Regions from separate parts of the Solibacillus sp. FSL R7-0682 genome, predicted to be linked through region 2. Evidence: riboswitches for the same ligand, from Rfam matches in the RefSeq annotation. Region 2 holds a riboswitch; each other region holds the start of a gene.
The links. Region 2 has a riboswitch for S-adenosylmethionine ahead of MKZ17_RS01830 (bifunctional homocysteine S-methyltransferase/methylenetetrahydrofolate reductase). Riboswitches for the same ligand answer to the same signal wherever they lie in the genome.

Region 1 (4,551 bases), 630 kb from region 2:
GCGTGTTAGTATACAAGATTTATCATGTCTCCACCAAAGCCCTGCATTCCCGTTAATCATAGAAGATGAGGTAACAATTGGCCATCAAGTTACCTTACATAGCTGTACTATTAAGAAACGAGCGTTAATTGGAATGGGTTCCATCATTTTGGATGGTGCAGAAATCGGTGAGGGTGCCTTTATCGGCGCAGGTAGTCTTGTACCACCAGGAAAAAAAATCCCCCCAAATACATTAGCAATGGGGCGTCCAGCAAAGGTGGTCCGTGAAGTAACGGCCGAAGATCGCGCAGACATGGATCGTATTATTCGTGAATACGTAGAAAAAGGACAATACTATAAATCATTACAAAAGTAACAACAAACTAGCGTTACCGGTTGTATTTGACTTTCTTCCTATTATATAGTGTTTCCGCCCATTTTTTAACTTTCCGTTTACAAAAAGGAGCCATATAAACAATTTGTTTACATTGGCTCCTTATATTTTTTATAGTCCCGCTTTAACTTTTAATTCTGCTGCTTTGTCTGTTTTTTCCCAAGGAACATTTAAGTCCGTACGTCCAAAATGACCATATGCTGCAGTTTGTTTGTAAATTGGACGTCGTAAATCCAGCATTTTAATAATGCCTGCAGGACGTAAATCAAATAGCTCACGTACCCATTCTACGATTTGGCTTTCTCCCACTTTCCCTGTGCCGAAAGTATCTACTGCGATCGATACTGGTTGTGCTACACCAATTGCATATGCTAATTGAACTTCTGCACGGTCAGCTAAGCCTGCTGCTACGATATTTTTGGCAACATAACGTGCAGCATAAGCTGCTGAACGGTCAACCTTTGTTGCATCCTTACCAGAGAATGCTCCACCACCGTGACGTGCATAACCACCGTAAGTGTCTACGATAATTTTACGACCTGTTAATCCTGCGTCCCCTTTAGGTCCACCGATTACAAAACGGCCAGTTGGGTTGATAAAGTATTTTGTCGCTTCATCTAAAAGATTAGCTGGTACAACCGGCTTAATAACGAACTCTTTCATATCTGATTGAATTTGTTCTAATGTCGCTTCTTCATCATGTTGAGTTGAAATAACGATTGTATCTACACGTACTGGTTGGTTGTTTTCATCGTACTCAATTGTTACTTGTGTTTTACCATCTGGACGTAAATAATCTAATTCACCTGATTTTCGCACTTCTGCTAAACGACGTGCTAATTTATGTGCTAAAGAAATTGGTAGAGGCATAAGCTCTGGTGTTTCATTACAAGCGTAACCAAACATTAACCCTTGGTCTCCTGCACCAATAGCTTCTAACTCTTCATCTGTCATTGAACCTTCGCGAGCTTCGAGCGCCTGGTCAACACCTTGCGCGATGTCAGGAGATTGCTCTCCAACTGCTACAAGAACAGCTAAGTTTTCAGCATCAAAACCATATTTACCACGTGTGTAGCCAATTTCTGCTACTGTGTCACGGATAATTCCTTTCATATCTACATACGTAGAAGTTGTAATTTCACCAGATACTAATACTAAGCCTGTTGTTACCGTTGTTTCACAAGCTACACGTGCATTTGGATCTGCTGCTAAAATGGCATCTAAAATAGCATCCGAAATTTGGTCACAAATTTTATCCGGATGTCCTTCCGTTACACTTTCTGATGTAAACAGTCGACGATTTGTCATTTTACTTCCTCCTAATTCACTTTTGCGATTGTTTTGTTTGTTATGATACGGTACTCATTACCCATGTCCGTTTATAAAAATAAACGTCAAGCTATACTGCTTTAACACGAGGTTTTGAAAGGCTGCAATTTATCTATTTTATTAAAAATTAAATTCTTTTTTATTATAAAAACAATAAAAAAATCCCTTCACTCATTGCCGCGCTCATCACGCGTGAGGAAAGGATGTTATCTTTCGTTACCTTTCACTCTTATCGTTCAAGGGAGTTTCCCTTGCATCAGGTTGGCACCAACACGTTACGAAAAGTCGTATTGCAGGTTGCCGGGTTTCATAGGGCCTGCCCCTCCACCAGCTCGGGATAAGAGTATCCGTTCAATTAAATATCTTACGAAAAAACGCATTTTATGTCAACAAATTTTGTCGTATTTATTACACTAAAAAAATCAGAAAAAATAATTCATAATTAGTATAGATTATTGGATGCAATGTGTTATACTATTTTTGAATTAACAAACAACTCCCCTATAAAGGGAATACTATAAAAAAGGATGGTACTTAAGCGATGAATTCGGTAGAAATTGCTAACGAGCTGAAAGAACTTTTAAACGGGGATAATATTAACACACAACTATCCGTTCCACAACTAGTTGAAAAAGCAACATCACGTGGAGAAGCAATGTTAACTGTTGACGGTGCAATCGCAGCTGAAACTGGAAAGTATACTGGTCGTTCCCCTAAAGATAAATATATGGTTGAAGAAGATGGATCAAAAGACAAAATCGACTGGGGTAAAGTAAACCGACCGATTTCATCTGAAGTATTCGACAATTTATACATTAAAGTTATTAATTACTTAAAAGAACGCGACGAACTGTTTGTTTTTAATGGTTTTGCAGGTGCCGACAAAGATTCACAATTATCGATAAAAGTCATCAATGAATATGCTTGGCATAACCTATTCTGTCATCAATTATTCATCCGTCCAACAGCAGAAGAATTAGCTTCACATGTTGCAGATTTCACAATTGTATCTGCACCTAACTTCAAAGCAAATCCAGAAGTTGATGGTACCGGTTCTGAAACATTCATCATAACATCTTTAGAAAAGAAAATCATCTTAATTGGTGGTACTGAGTATGCAGGTGAAATGAAAAAATCAATTTTCGGCATCATGAACTACTTATTACCAGAGCAAGGTATCTTCCCGATGCACTGTTCAGCAAACGTAGGTGAAGAAGGCGACGTAGCTTTATTCTTCGGTTTATCAGGTACTGGTAAAACGACTTTATCTGCTGATGCTGACCGTAAATTAATCGGTGATGATGAGCACGGCTGGTCTGACAACGGCGTATTCAATATCGAAGGTGGTTGCTATGCAAAAACAATCAACCTCTCTGCTGAAAAAGAGCCAGAAATTTATAATGCCATTAAATTTGGTTCTGTATTAGAAAACGTAGTAGTAAATCCAGAAACTCGTGTATGTGATTACGATAACGGTTCATTAACTGAAAATACTCGTGTGGCATATCCAATCGATTATATTGATAATATTGTATTACCATCTGTAGCAGGTCACCCAAAAACAATCATCTTCCTAACAGCAGATGCATTTGGGGTATTACCTCCTATTTCAAAATTAACAAAAGAGCAAGCAATGTACCACTTCCTAAGTGGTTTCACATCTAAATTAGCAGGTACTGAACGCGGTGTTACAGAACCAGAGCCAGTATTCTCTACATGCTTCGGTTCTCCATTCTTACCACTACCAGCAACTGTTTACGCTGAGCAATTAGGTAAGAAAATTGATGAGCATGGCTCACAAGTATTTTTAGTAAACACTGGTTGGACTGGTGGCGAATACGGTGTAGGTAACCGTATGAAACTTTCTTACACTCGTACAATGGTACGCGCTGCCATTGATGGCAAGTTAAATGACGTTGAAACGACACAAGATGGCGTATTCGGATTAAATATCCCAGTAGCAGTTGAAGGTGTTCCGACGGAGGTATTGAATCCTCGTGATGCTTGGTCAGACAAAGCAGCTTATGATAAAAAAGCAGCAGAGCTTGCACATTTATTCAAAAACAACTTCACGAAATTTGCTAATGTAGATGAAGCAATCGTGAAAAAAGGTGGTCCATTAGCATAATAGCTAATGACTTTACACGACATAACGTTTATTCGGAGGAAGGTGTCGTTATAAACAATCGTCCTCTCCGCTATAACAGTGGACTTGTGGAATAAACTTCCTATATTTTTATATCATAAAAAGACACGCTATTAGCAACAGCTGATAGCGTGTCTTTCTTTATACATTATTGAAGCTTCATCCACTCACATAGTTTTCGAACCGTTTTGTAATTGAACTTAGGAGGATAATGATGCTTCAATCCAGAAGAAAACCATGTTTCGACGTCTTTTCCTTGATGTTTTAAATAATGCTCCAGTTGATAGGCATGTTCTATATCGACATGCTGATCGTCCGTCCCATGTATAATTAGAACAGGTGCGTCAATTTCATCTATTTCAAATAAAGGGGTACGCTCCTCGTAATTTTCAGGTACTTTATTTGGAGTACCACCAACTATTCGCTTCAAACCTCTACGCATATCAACCCGTTCCCAATAAGTTGCGCTTGCATCCGAAACACCTGCCCACGTAACAATGGATTGAATATCATTTCGTAAAATTGCAGTCCACAAAACCATTAATCCGCCACGTGAGAAGCCGAATAAATGTACTTTTTGCTGACGTATAAATTGTTTTAATACATCAACTGCATAAACTGCATCAAAACGATCCGCGCCAGCAAATTCATCCTTACCTTCTCCACCACGATTTCCACGATAGTACGGGGCAAAGACAACAAA
Region 2 (4,551 bases):
AAATTTTCATTTTGAAGCATCGTCCCCATAGCACCATCGATGATTAATATTCTTTTTTGTAATTGCTCATGTATTGGGTGATTAAACATTTATGTGTACTCCTTTTTTGTTGGCATCCAATTGTTTTACGTAATCCATTAATTCGAGTGTCATATCGTAACGTAAAAACGGTGTAATTAAATAAATTCCATTGAAATATTGGCATGCTGTGTCTAGTAATTCTTTTGCAATCGCGATTCCTTCTGCAGTCGCGGCTTCCTTATCCTCACCGCACGCGGCCATCCTTGCTAGTACTTCATCAGACAATTTAATACCTGGCACCTCGTGATGGAGAAATTCTGCGCTTCTTGATGAAGTAAGCGGCATAATTCCAATATAAATTGGCGTTTCTAAATGCTTTGTCTCCTCATAAATTTCTACAATTTTTTCCTTTGAATAGACTGGCTGTGAAATGAAGTAATCCGCACCGTGCTCAATTTTTTTCTCTAAGCGCGCTACTGCACGGGCAAGTACTCGTACATTAGGATTGAACGCAGCAGCAACTGAGAAATTCGCCTGCTTCCGTAATGATTTACCTGTAAACGAACCACCTTTATTTAATTGCTTAATTAATGAAATGAGCTCCATGGATGACACATCATATACACTCGTCGCTCCAGGGAAGTCCCCAACCTTTGTTGGGTCACCTGTCACAACTAAAATATCATGTAATTCAAGTGCATCAAGTCCCATTAAATGCGATTGTAAGCCGATCAAATTCCGATCACGACATGTTAAATGTGGGAGGGACCGGATTCCATGCTCTTTTAAAATCGCGGCCATTGCAATATTACTAATGCGCGGCGATGCGAGGGAATTATCCGCCATCATCACAACATCTGCTCCTGCTCTCGCTAGCTGCTTTGCCCCTTCCACAAAGCCATCAATTTCTAAATGACGTGGGGTATCTAATTCTACAATAACAGAACGCTCACGCTTCGCTTTTTCATGGAGCGGCTCTTGCTTTCGCGGCTCTGCTTGACGAACGAATTCTGTGCGTCCTAGTAATTTTTCTTTTGTCGTAATTGGCTCTACATTTGCTAAGCGTGCCTTTAACGCTGCGATATGCTTTGGCGTTGTACCACAGCAGCCACCAATTAAACGAACACCTTGCTCTACTAGTTCAACTGCTGCACGGGCAAAGTAATCTGCTTCGGATTCATACACAACACGGCCATCTTCTACGTCCAATAACGAGGCATTTGGATAGGCAGATAAATACGCATTTTGCGGTAAATTTACTCCTTCAAAGGCTTGAATTGTATGAAATGGGCCGAGTCTACAGTTGCTACCCACAATATCTGCACCTAGGCGCTCTAAGTCATGTAGTGCCTCATTCAGCGATTGACCATTTAACAAAACGCCAGGTTCCTGCATTGTTACTTGTGCAATAATTGGTAAGTCTGTTAATGAACGCAATAAATGCACACTGTGTGATAATTCTTCAAAGTCATAATACGTTTCTAATAAAAATCCATCTGGTTCACCAACAAGTAACACATCCACCTGCTCTTTGAAAGCCCTTAAAATCTCCTCCAATGTTGCATCACTTTTTCGGATACCTCGAATTCCACCAATTGTCGCTAATACATACTGTCCTCCTGGAGCTGCCGCAGCTTTGGCAATTTCAATAGCCGCTTTATTAAACTCCTGCACACGTCCCTCAAAACCATAGCGCGCTAATTTGATTGCGTTAGCACCATATGTATTCGTCTGAATAATATCTGCACCTGCTGCAATGTAATCACTATGGATTTTTTCAATAATTTCTGGACGTGCAATGTTCATTTCTTCATGACAATAATCCAGTCCGTAAGAATATAATAATGTTCCGATTGCACCGTCCGCTGTTAACACTTTTGTCTTTAAATCTTCCAGTAATCCCATTACATCCACTCCATCGTTCACAGTATTTTCAGATATATTTGAATATAAAAAAACCTTCTTTAAAAATAAAAGAAGGTTACACAATGTCTGCTGTCATTCCTTCTCATCTTTTGGCAAAAGCCATCTGGATTTAGCACCTGACATAAGTTGGTTGCTGAAGTTTCTTAGGGCCAGTCCCTCGACTTCTCTTGATAAGAATTTTTATGAATTTTTTAAATAATTAAAAGAATCATACCGTTATAAACGAAAAACGTCAATACCCTTTAGCGGGGTAAAGTGAATCTTCTAGTCGTGGACGACCTTTCCCACGACTAGTTAGCTTCACCAATCGGGCTTTTACGGGCAGTTCTTAATTTTACTGCCCGTTTACGCGGGGTAAAGTGAATCTTCTAGTCAATCCTATAGAAGCGTAGCAATTTCCTGTCCTGTCTTTTTACCGTTTTGAATACATGCCCCAATTCCTACTCCGAAATATGAGCAGCCTGCTAACAATAAATTAGGATAACGTACTTCTAAATCTTTTACTACTACGTTTAATGCTTCATTATGAGCTAAATCATAACGCGGCATTTGATCGATCCACTTCGTTATGTTGACGATTGTTGGCTCTTCTTCAATTCCCAAGCTTAAACGAATGTCCTCAAGCGCGACCTTCGTTAGCTCTTCATCTGACATCGCCGCTAACTCCTCATAACGCACATTATTATTTTTATAAAATAATCGAACAAGTAAATTGCCTTGTGCGGACGTATGCTTCCATTTACGGCTTGTCCATGTTGATGCATTACATACTAATTCACTATTGTGTGAAACAATAAAACCCGTCCCATCTGCTGGTAAAACAGAATCCGGTACATCAAAGCCTACATACATAGTCAAAGCAGAAGCAGTTGTAAATTTTTGTAGCTGTACATCAAGCTGTTCATCCTTTAACACATGACGCACCGTTTCATTTGGCACTGCTAATACAACAACATCTGCCACGATTGTTTCATCTTGAAGTATGACTTCATAGCCTACGTCTAACTTGCGAATCTGTTTTGTTGCCGTATTTTTTTTGAATTCAACTTCTGGTAATAGTTCCTCTAATCGATCAATAATAGCTGACAAGCCTTTTTGGAAGGAGATAAACTTTTTATTGGCTGCCTTATCGAATTGTGCACGATTCGCTTCAAAGCCTTTAATGATTGAGCCATATTCATTTTTATAATCAACTAAATAAGGCAACGTAGAGGCTAAGCTCAGCTGATATAAATCCCCGGAGTAAACACCCGCAAGCACAGGTGCAATTTGATTATGAACTAGCTCTTCTCCTAAGAAATGCGCCAAAAAAGAACCAATCGAGCTTTCTTTCGTGAAGCTAGTGTTAGGTAACATTAAATCTTGCAGTGCTCGTTGCTTCCCTTCTTCAGAAACGAGCGTACTAGACATGAGGGAATCCACGCTCATTGGTATCCCAAATGTCGAACCCTCCGGAATAGCATGTAGCTCATTATTAGTATGAATATAAGAGATGCCTGTTTCGTTATAAACAAGCTGCGATTCGAAATCGAGCTCCTTTACTAGCTCTATTACACCTGGGTGCCTTGCAACTATCGAGTCTGCACCCGTTTCCATAATAAAGCCACTTGCCTGTTGGGAGTGAATTTTCCCTCCTAAGTACTCATTTTTTTCAATTAATATTAACCGTGCTTTATTATTTGTTTCCTCTAATTGCTTTTTTAAATAATGCATTGTACAAAGACCTGTAATCCCTCCACCAACTACGACCACTGTTTTCATATATACCTTCTCCAATCCGTTCATGTTTCTTTCTCCAGTATAATCTTTTTTGAATTCATTTTGGACTGATGGATATTACAAATTTTAAACGAAAAAAAGATTAGGGGAAAACTCACCCTAATCCATTAAACTTCTCATTATCTTGTAAGTCTTGCGAAATTGTTGCTAAATTATCCGCTGCAATTGTTACTTCATCAAAGGCAGCTCCTAGTTCAGTAATAACTGAGCCAATTAACCCCACTTCTTGCTCTACAAGATTGCTTTGAATTTTTGTTTCCTTCAATGATTCCACGATTGCAGAAAACTGCGCTTCTGTGCCTTTCATACTTTCTTCACCAGCTTGAACCGCAACTTTAATTTCTTTTAAGGACTCTAATAATCTTGTTGTACGAATATTTGTATTTTGTAATAGTTCTTCCACATTTATCGTAGAATCTTTTGTTTGCTCCGAAAGCTTTCGAACTTCACCCGCTACAACACCAAAACCTTTACCCGCTTCGCCTGCACGTGCCGCTTCAATCGCTGCATTTAATGCTAAAAGGTTCGTTTGGTTGGCAATATTCGTAACAATACCCATCGTTTGCTCCATCTCTTTTGAAATTTCCGCTAACTTTTCAATTTCCAAAGAAATCGAGCCAACCGCATCATGTATAGCATCCATACTCATCGATTGATGTTGAATTTGAACTTTACCATGATGAGCTTGATCTGTAGCAATTGTTGAAAGGTCAATAGCTCTTTTAGTATAGGAAACCATAACATCTGCTTGCGTCGATAGTTGGTGAAACGAAGCATTTGTTTGCTCAGATATTGCCGCTAAATTTGAGGATGATTCAATAATAG
Region 3 (4,551 bases), 540 kb from region 2:
GCAAAAGTATTTGGTTCTGAAACATTAGACTTTGTAGCGGATGAAGCAGTGCAATTACATGGTGGTTACGGCTTCATGGCAGAGTATGAGGTAGAACGTATTTACCGCGACTCACGTATTAACCGTATTTTTGAGGGTACAAACGAAATCAACCGTATGATCGTACCTGGTACATTCATGAAAAAAGCACTTAAAGGTGAGTTACCATTATTACAAGTTGCTCAAGAGTTACAAAATGAGCTATTAATGTTAATGCCTGAGGAAATTGGTGAAGCGGCATTAGAGCAAGAGAAATATTTAGTGAAAAACGCGAAGAAGATTGCTGTTCTTGTAGCTGGTGCAGCGGCACAAAGATTTGGTGCCAAGTTAGATCAAGAACAAGAAGTACTAGTGAATATCGCCAACATTGCAAACCAATTATATGCAATGGAATCTGCAGTAATCCGTACGCAAAAAGCAATTGAGCGTGACGGTGAAGAAAAAGCAGCACAAAAAATTCTATACACACAAATTTTCTGTCAAGAAGCATTTGCAGAAATCGAAAAAGAAGCAAAAGAAACATTACTTGCTTCAGTTGAAGGAGATAATGGTCGTATGATCTTATCAGCGTTACGTAAATTAACTCGTAGCAACCCTTACAACTTAATTCCGAAAAAGCGTGAAGCTTCGGCAAAACTAATTGAAGCTGAAAAGTATGTAGTTTAATAGTTACTAAAAAAAAATCGGGTGCAGGACGCTGCATCCGATTTTGCGTTGTGCTAGCGAATCCGTTACAATAAGAAGAAAGTTCACGATAAAAAGGAGTACCAGCATGACAATTCAATTGATTCAATATCCAAAATGTACAACTTGTAAAAAAGCTCAAAAATGGTTAGACGAAAATGGGGTCCAATACGAAAACATTCATCTTGTCGAGCAAACACCTTCTAAAGAGCAATTAAAAGCATATTATGAAGCAAGTGGCTTGCCATTGAAAAAATTCTTTAATACATCTGGTCAAAAGTACCGTGAGCTTGGCTTAAAAGATAAGCTAGCGAATATGTCTGAGGACGAGCAATTAACATTACTTGCATCAGACGGGATGTTAATTAAACGACCTATCGTTACAGATGGTAATAAATTAACATTAGGATTTAAGGAGTCTGACTTCTCGGAAACTTGGAAATAAAGCGCTATTCTTGTTGAATTTCCGAACGAAATATGGCAAACTGAACATGAATGTACTACATATTACTTGGAGGTTTTCTCATGAGCACACCAAAAGAATTACGTTATACAAAAGAGCACGAGTGGGTAAAAATTGAAGACGGCAAAGCTACAATCGGAATTACTGATTTCGCTCAATCTGAATTAGGTGACATCGTATTCGTTGAGTTACCAGAAGTAGGTGACGAGATTGCAAAAGACCAGCCATTCGGTAGCGTTGAGTCTGTAAAAACAGTTTCTGAACTATACGCGCCTGTATCAGGTACTGTAGTAGCTATTAATGAAGAACTTTCAGACAACCCAGAATACGTTAATGAATCTCCATACGGCACGGCATGGATGATTACAGTAGAATTATCGGTAGAAGCAGAAGTAGAAGATTTAATGGATGCTGACGCTTATGCGGAATTAATCGAACAATAATTAATTTTTGCGCTAAAATCTGAGTGATCAGGTTTTAGCGTTTTTTTTATAATATAAAATAGGCGAGGATTCTTAATAATGAGTCATATGGTATGCTCTTAGTATTAGAGAAGCTATGAAGGAGGCTCACAATGGAAAAATGTATTATCGTTGAGGGACGTTCAGATAAGCTAAAAATTACCCCGCTTTTTAATGAACAAGTAGAGATTCTTTGTACAAATGGTACAATTAGTGAAGACGATTTAATTGAATTATTAGAACCATATGAGCATTATGAAATGGTGACGATGTTTGATGCAGATCGAAATGGTGAAAAATTACGTAAGCTCATGAACCGCGTCTATTCAGAGGCGCAACATTTAATTATTCCATTTCAATTTCGAGAAGTAGCCGAAACACCAACCAAAGTTTTAATTAAGCTTCTTAAAGATGCGAAATTTATTATTAAAGAAGGATGACATCAAGATGGAACAGTGGACGAAAGAAGTATGGGAACAACAAATCCAGCAACATCGGAAAACAGCCTTATATATTTATACACCAATGTGTGGCACATGTGGTGTAGCAAAAAAAATGTTAGAAGTAATTGAGCAATTATTACCGGATTTTCCATTAGGTATGACAAATATCAATTATATGGAGCAATTAGCTTACGAATTGAAAATTGAAAGCGTACCTTGCTTAATTATTTCAGAAGATGGTCAAATTACAGAAAAGATATATGCATTTCAATCCGTACCTTTTTTGTATGAAATATTAAAAAAATAATTGACGTATGCAGTTTACCATGATAAAGTAACATTCATAATAAATAAACTTAATAGCGTTACTCTTATAAAGAGTGGTGGAGGGAAGTGCCCTATGAAGCCCGGCAACCAGCATTATATTTAATGAAAAGGTGCCAATTCACACAAAGATTATCTTTGAGAGATGAGAGAACGGTTCAGCGTATATGTGAAAACCTTTCTACTTGTCTTTGTAGAGAGGTTTTTTATTGTTAGATGGCGCTTTTAACGCCTTTGTTCGATTTCGAAGATGCGAAATGTGCAGGAATGTTTTGAAAATAACTGGTTGGTTATTTCAGATTAAAGGAGTTTAAACAATGATTGATATACAAAATATAACGAAAGTTTACAAGACGAAAAGCGGCGAGCTTAAAGCAGTAGATAATGTAAACTTATCGATTAAAAATGGAGAAATATTTGGCATTATCGGTTATAGTGGTGCCGGTAAAAGTACAATGATTCGCCTGTTAAATGGGTTAGAAAAGCCAACTACCGGTTCAGTTATTGTCAACGGCCAAGATATTTCGAAGGCTTCCGGAACTACTCTACGTGAAGCGCGACAAAAGATTAGCATGATTTTTCAGCATTTTAATTTACTTTGGTCTCGTACAGTTGAGGAGAATATTGCATTTCCATTAGAAATTGCTGGAGTACCAAAAGAAGCACGTGCAAAGCGTGTAGAAGAATTAATTGAGCTTGTAGGTTTATCTGGCCGCGGTAAAGCTTACCCATCACAGCTATCGGGTGGGCAAAAGCAACGTGTCGGAATAGCAAGAGCACTTGCCAACAATCCAGAAGTCTTATTGTGTGATGAAGCGACATCAGCACTTGATCCAGAAACAACGGAATCAATATTAGAGTTACTGTTAGACATTAATAAAAAAATCGGCTTAACGATTGTTCTAATTACCCATGAGATGCATGTTATTCGGAAAATATGCCATCGTGTCGCTGTTATGGAAGCCGGTAAGGTAGTTGAGCAAGGGGATGTTCTTCAAGTATTCCAACAGCCTCAAGCACCAATTACGAAAAACTTTGTATCACAAGCATCAGGGGAAACACAAGAAATGCAAGCTTCCATCGAGCATATTTTAGCGAATCATCCATCTGGTAAGATTGTAAAATTAAGCTTCGTTGGTCAAACGACAGAGCAACCTGTTATTTCACAAATCATTAAGCAATTTGATATTGTCGTAAATATTGTTCACGGTAAAATTTCAACAACAACTAGTGGTTCATTAGGTACTCTATACATTCATATTGACGGTACTCCAGATCAAGTGACTGCCGCATTAAATGTTTTAGCGCAACATGAAATTCAAACGGAGGTGATTGAGCATGCTTGAGCAATTATTTCCGAATGTTGACTGGGGTAAAATGATGGAGGCAACATACGAAACATTGTATATGACAACAATTGCTACGGTCATTACATTCGTGTTAGGGATTATTATCGGAATTGTTCTCTTTTTAACGAGTGACAATCAGTTGTGGGCGAACAAAGCCGCACACTTTTTAACTGGATCAATAGTAAATATTTTCCGTTCGATTCCATTTATCGTTTTAATCATTTTATTAATTCCATTCACAAAGTTCCTTCTAGGAACAATTCGTGGTGCGAATGCAGCATTACCTGCATTAATTATTGGTGCTGCACCATTCTATGCTCGTATGGTATTAATCGCACTCCGAGAAATTGATAAAGGAGTTATTGAAGCGGCACGATCAATGGGTGCGAAAACGTCAACAATCATTTGGAAAGTGCTAATTCCAGAAAGCTTACCTGCTCTAATTTCAGGGATTACTGTTACAGCCGTTGCATTAGTAGGCTATACAGCAATGGCTGGAATTATCGGTGCAGGTGGTTTAGGAAACCTGGCATTCTTAGATGGTTTCCAGAGAAACCGTACTGACGTAACATTAATGGCGACGATCTTAATTTTAGTCGTGGTATTTATTATTCAATACATCGGAGATTTTATTACAACAAAGGTAGACAAGCGATAGTTAGAGGCGCAGGCCGTAATTATACTGATTTAGTTTTGAAGCTTTTGTATTTAAAAAATAGACGCACACTTAATTAGTGGCGCGTCTTCACGGAGAATTTACTGAATATAAAAAATGTTTCGTAAAACTA

Region 1: it holds a riboswitch for S-adenosylmethionine, as region 2 does, so the genes downstream of both, metK (methionine adenosyltransferase) here and MKZ17_RS01830 (bifunctional homocysteine S-methyltransferase/methylenetetrahydrofolate reductase) in region 2, are expected to answer to the same signal.
Region 3: it holds a riboswitch for S-adenosylmethionine, as region 2 does, so the genes downstream of both, MKZ17_RS04480 (methionine ABC transporter ATP-binding protein) here and MKZ17_RS01830 (bifunctional homocysteine S-methyltransferase/methylenetetrahydrofolate reductase) in region 2, are expected to answer to the same signal.

What each region holds. Positions count from the first base shown of each region.
Region 1 covers NZ_JBBOUI010000001.1:975,252-979,802, reverse strand. The annotation lists gene MKZ17_RS05090 (gamma carbonic anhydrase) at 1-355, shown strand, start outside; gene metK (methionine adenosyltransferase) at 485-1,681, opposite strand; SAM riboswitch class I at 1,929-2,046, opposite strand; gene pckA (phosphoenolpyruvate carboxykinase (ATP)) at 2,244-3,830, shown strand; gene MKZ17_RS05075 (alpha/beta hydrolase family protein) at 3,997-4,551, opposite strand, start outside.
Region 2 covers NZ_JBBOUI010000001.1:348,672-353,222, reverse strand. The annotation lists gene metH (methionine synthase) at 1-89, opposite strand, end outside; gene MKZ17_RS01830 (bifunctional homocysteine S-methyltransferase/methylenetetrahydrofolate reductase) at 82-1,926, opposite strand; SAM riboswitch class I at 2,027-2,124, opposite strand; gene hemG (protoporphyrinogen oxidase) at 2,326-3,708, opposite strand; gene MKZ17_RS01820 (globin-coupled sensor protein) at 3,821-4,551, opposite strand, start outside.
Region 3 covers NZ_JBBOUI010000001.1:892,582-897,132, forward strand. The annotation lists gene MKZ17_RS04455 (acyl-CoA dehydrogenase family protein) at 1-705, shown strand, start outside; gene MKZ17_RS04460 (arsenate reductase family protein) at 812-1,168, shown strand; gene gcvH (glycine cleavage system protein GcvH) at 1,249-1,629, shown strand; gene MKZ17_RS04470 (toprim domain-containing protein) at 1,761-2,087, shown strand; gene MKZ17_RS04475 (thioredoxin family protein) at 2,095-2,397, shown strand; SAM riboswitch class I at 2,459-2,566, shown strand; gene MKZ17_RS04480 (methionine ABC transporter ATP-binding protein) at 2,732-3,760, shown strand; gene MKZ17_RS04485 (methionine ABC transporter permease) at 3,753-4,421, shown strand.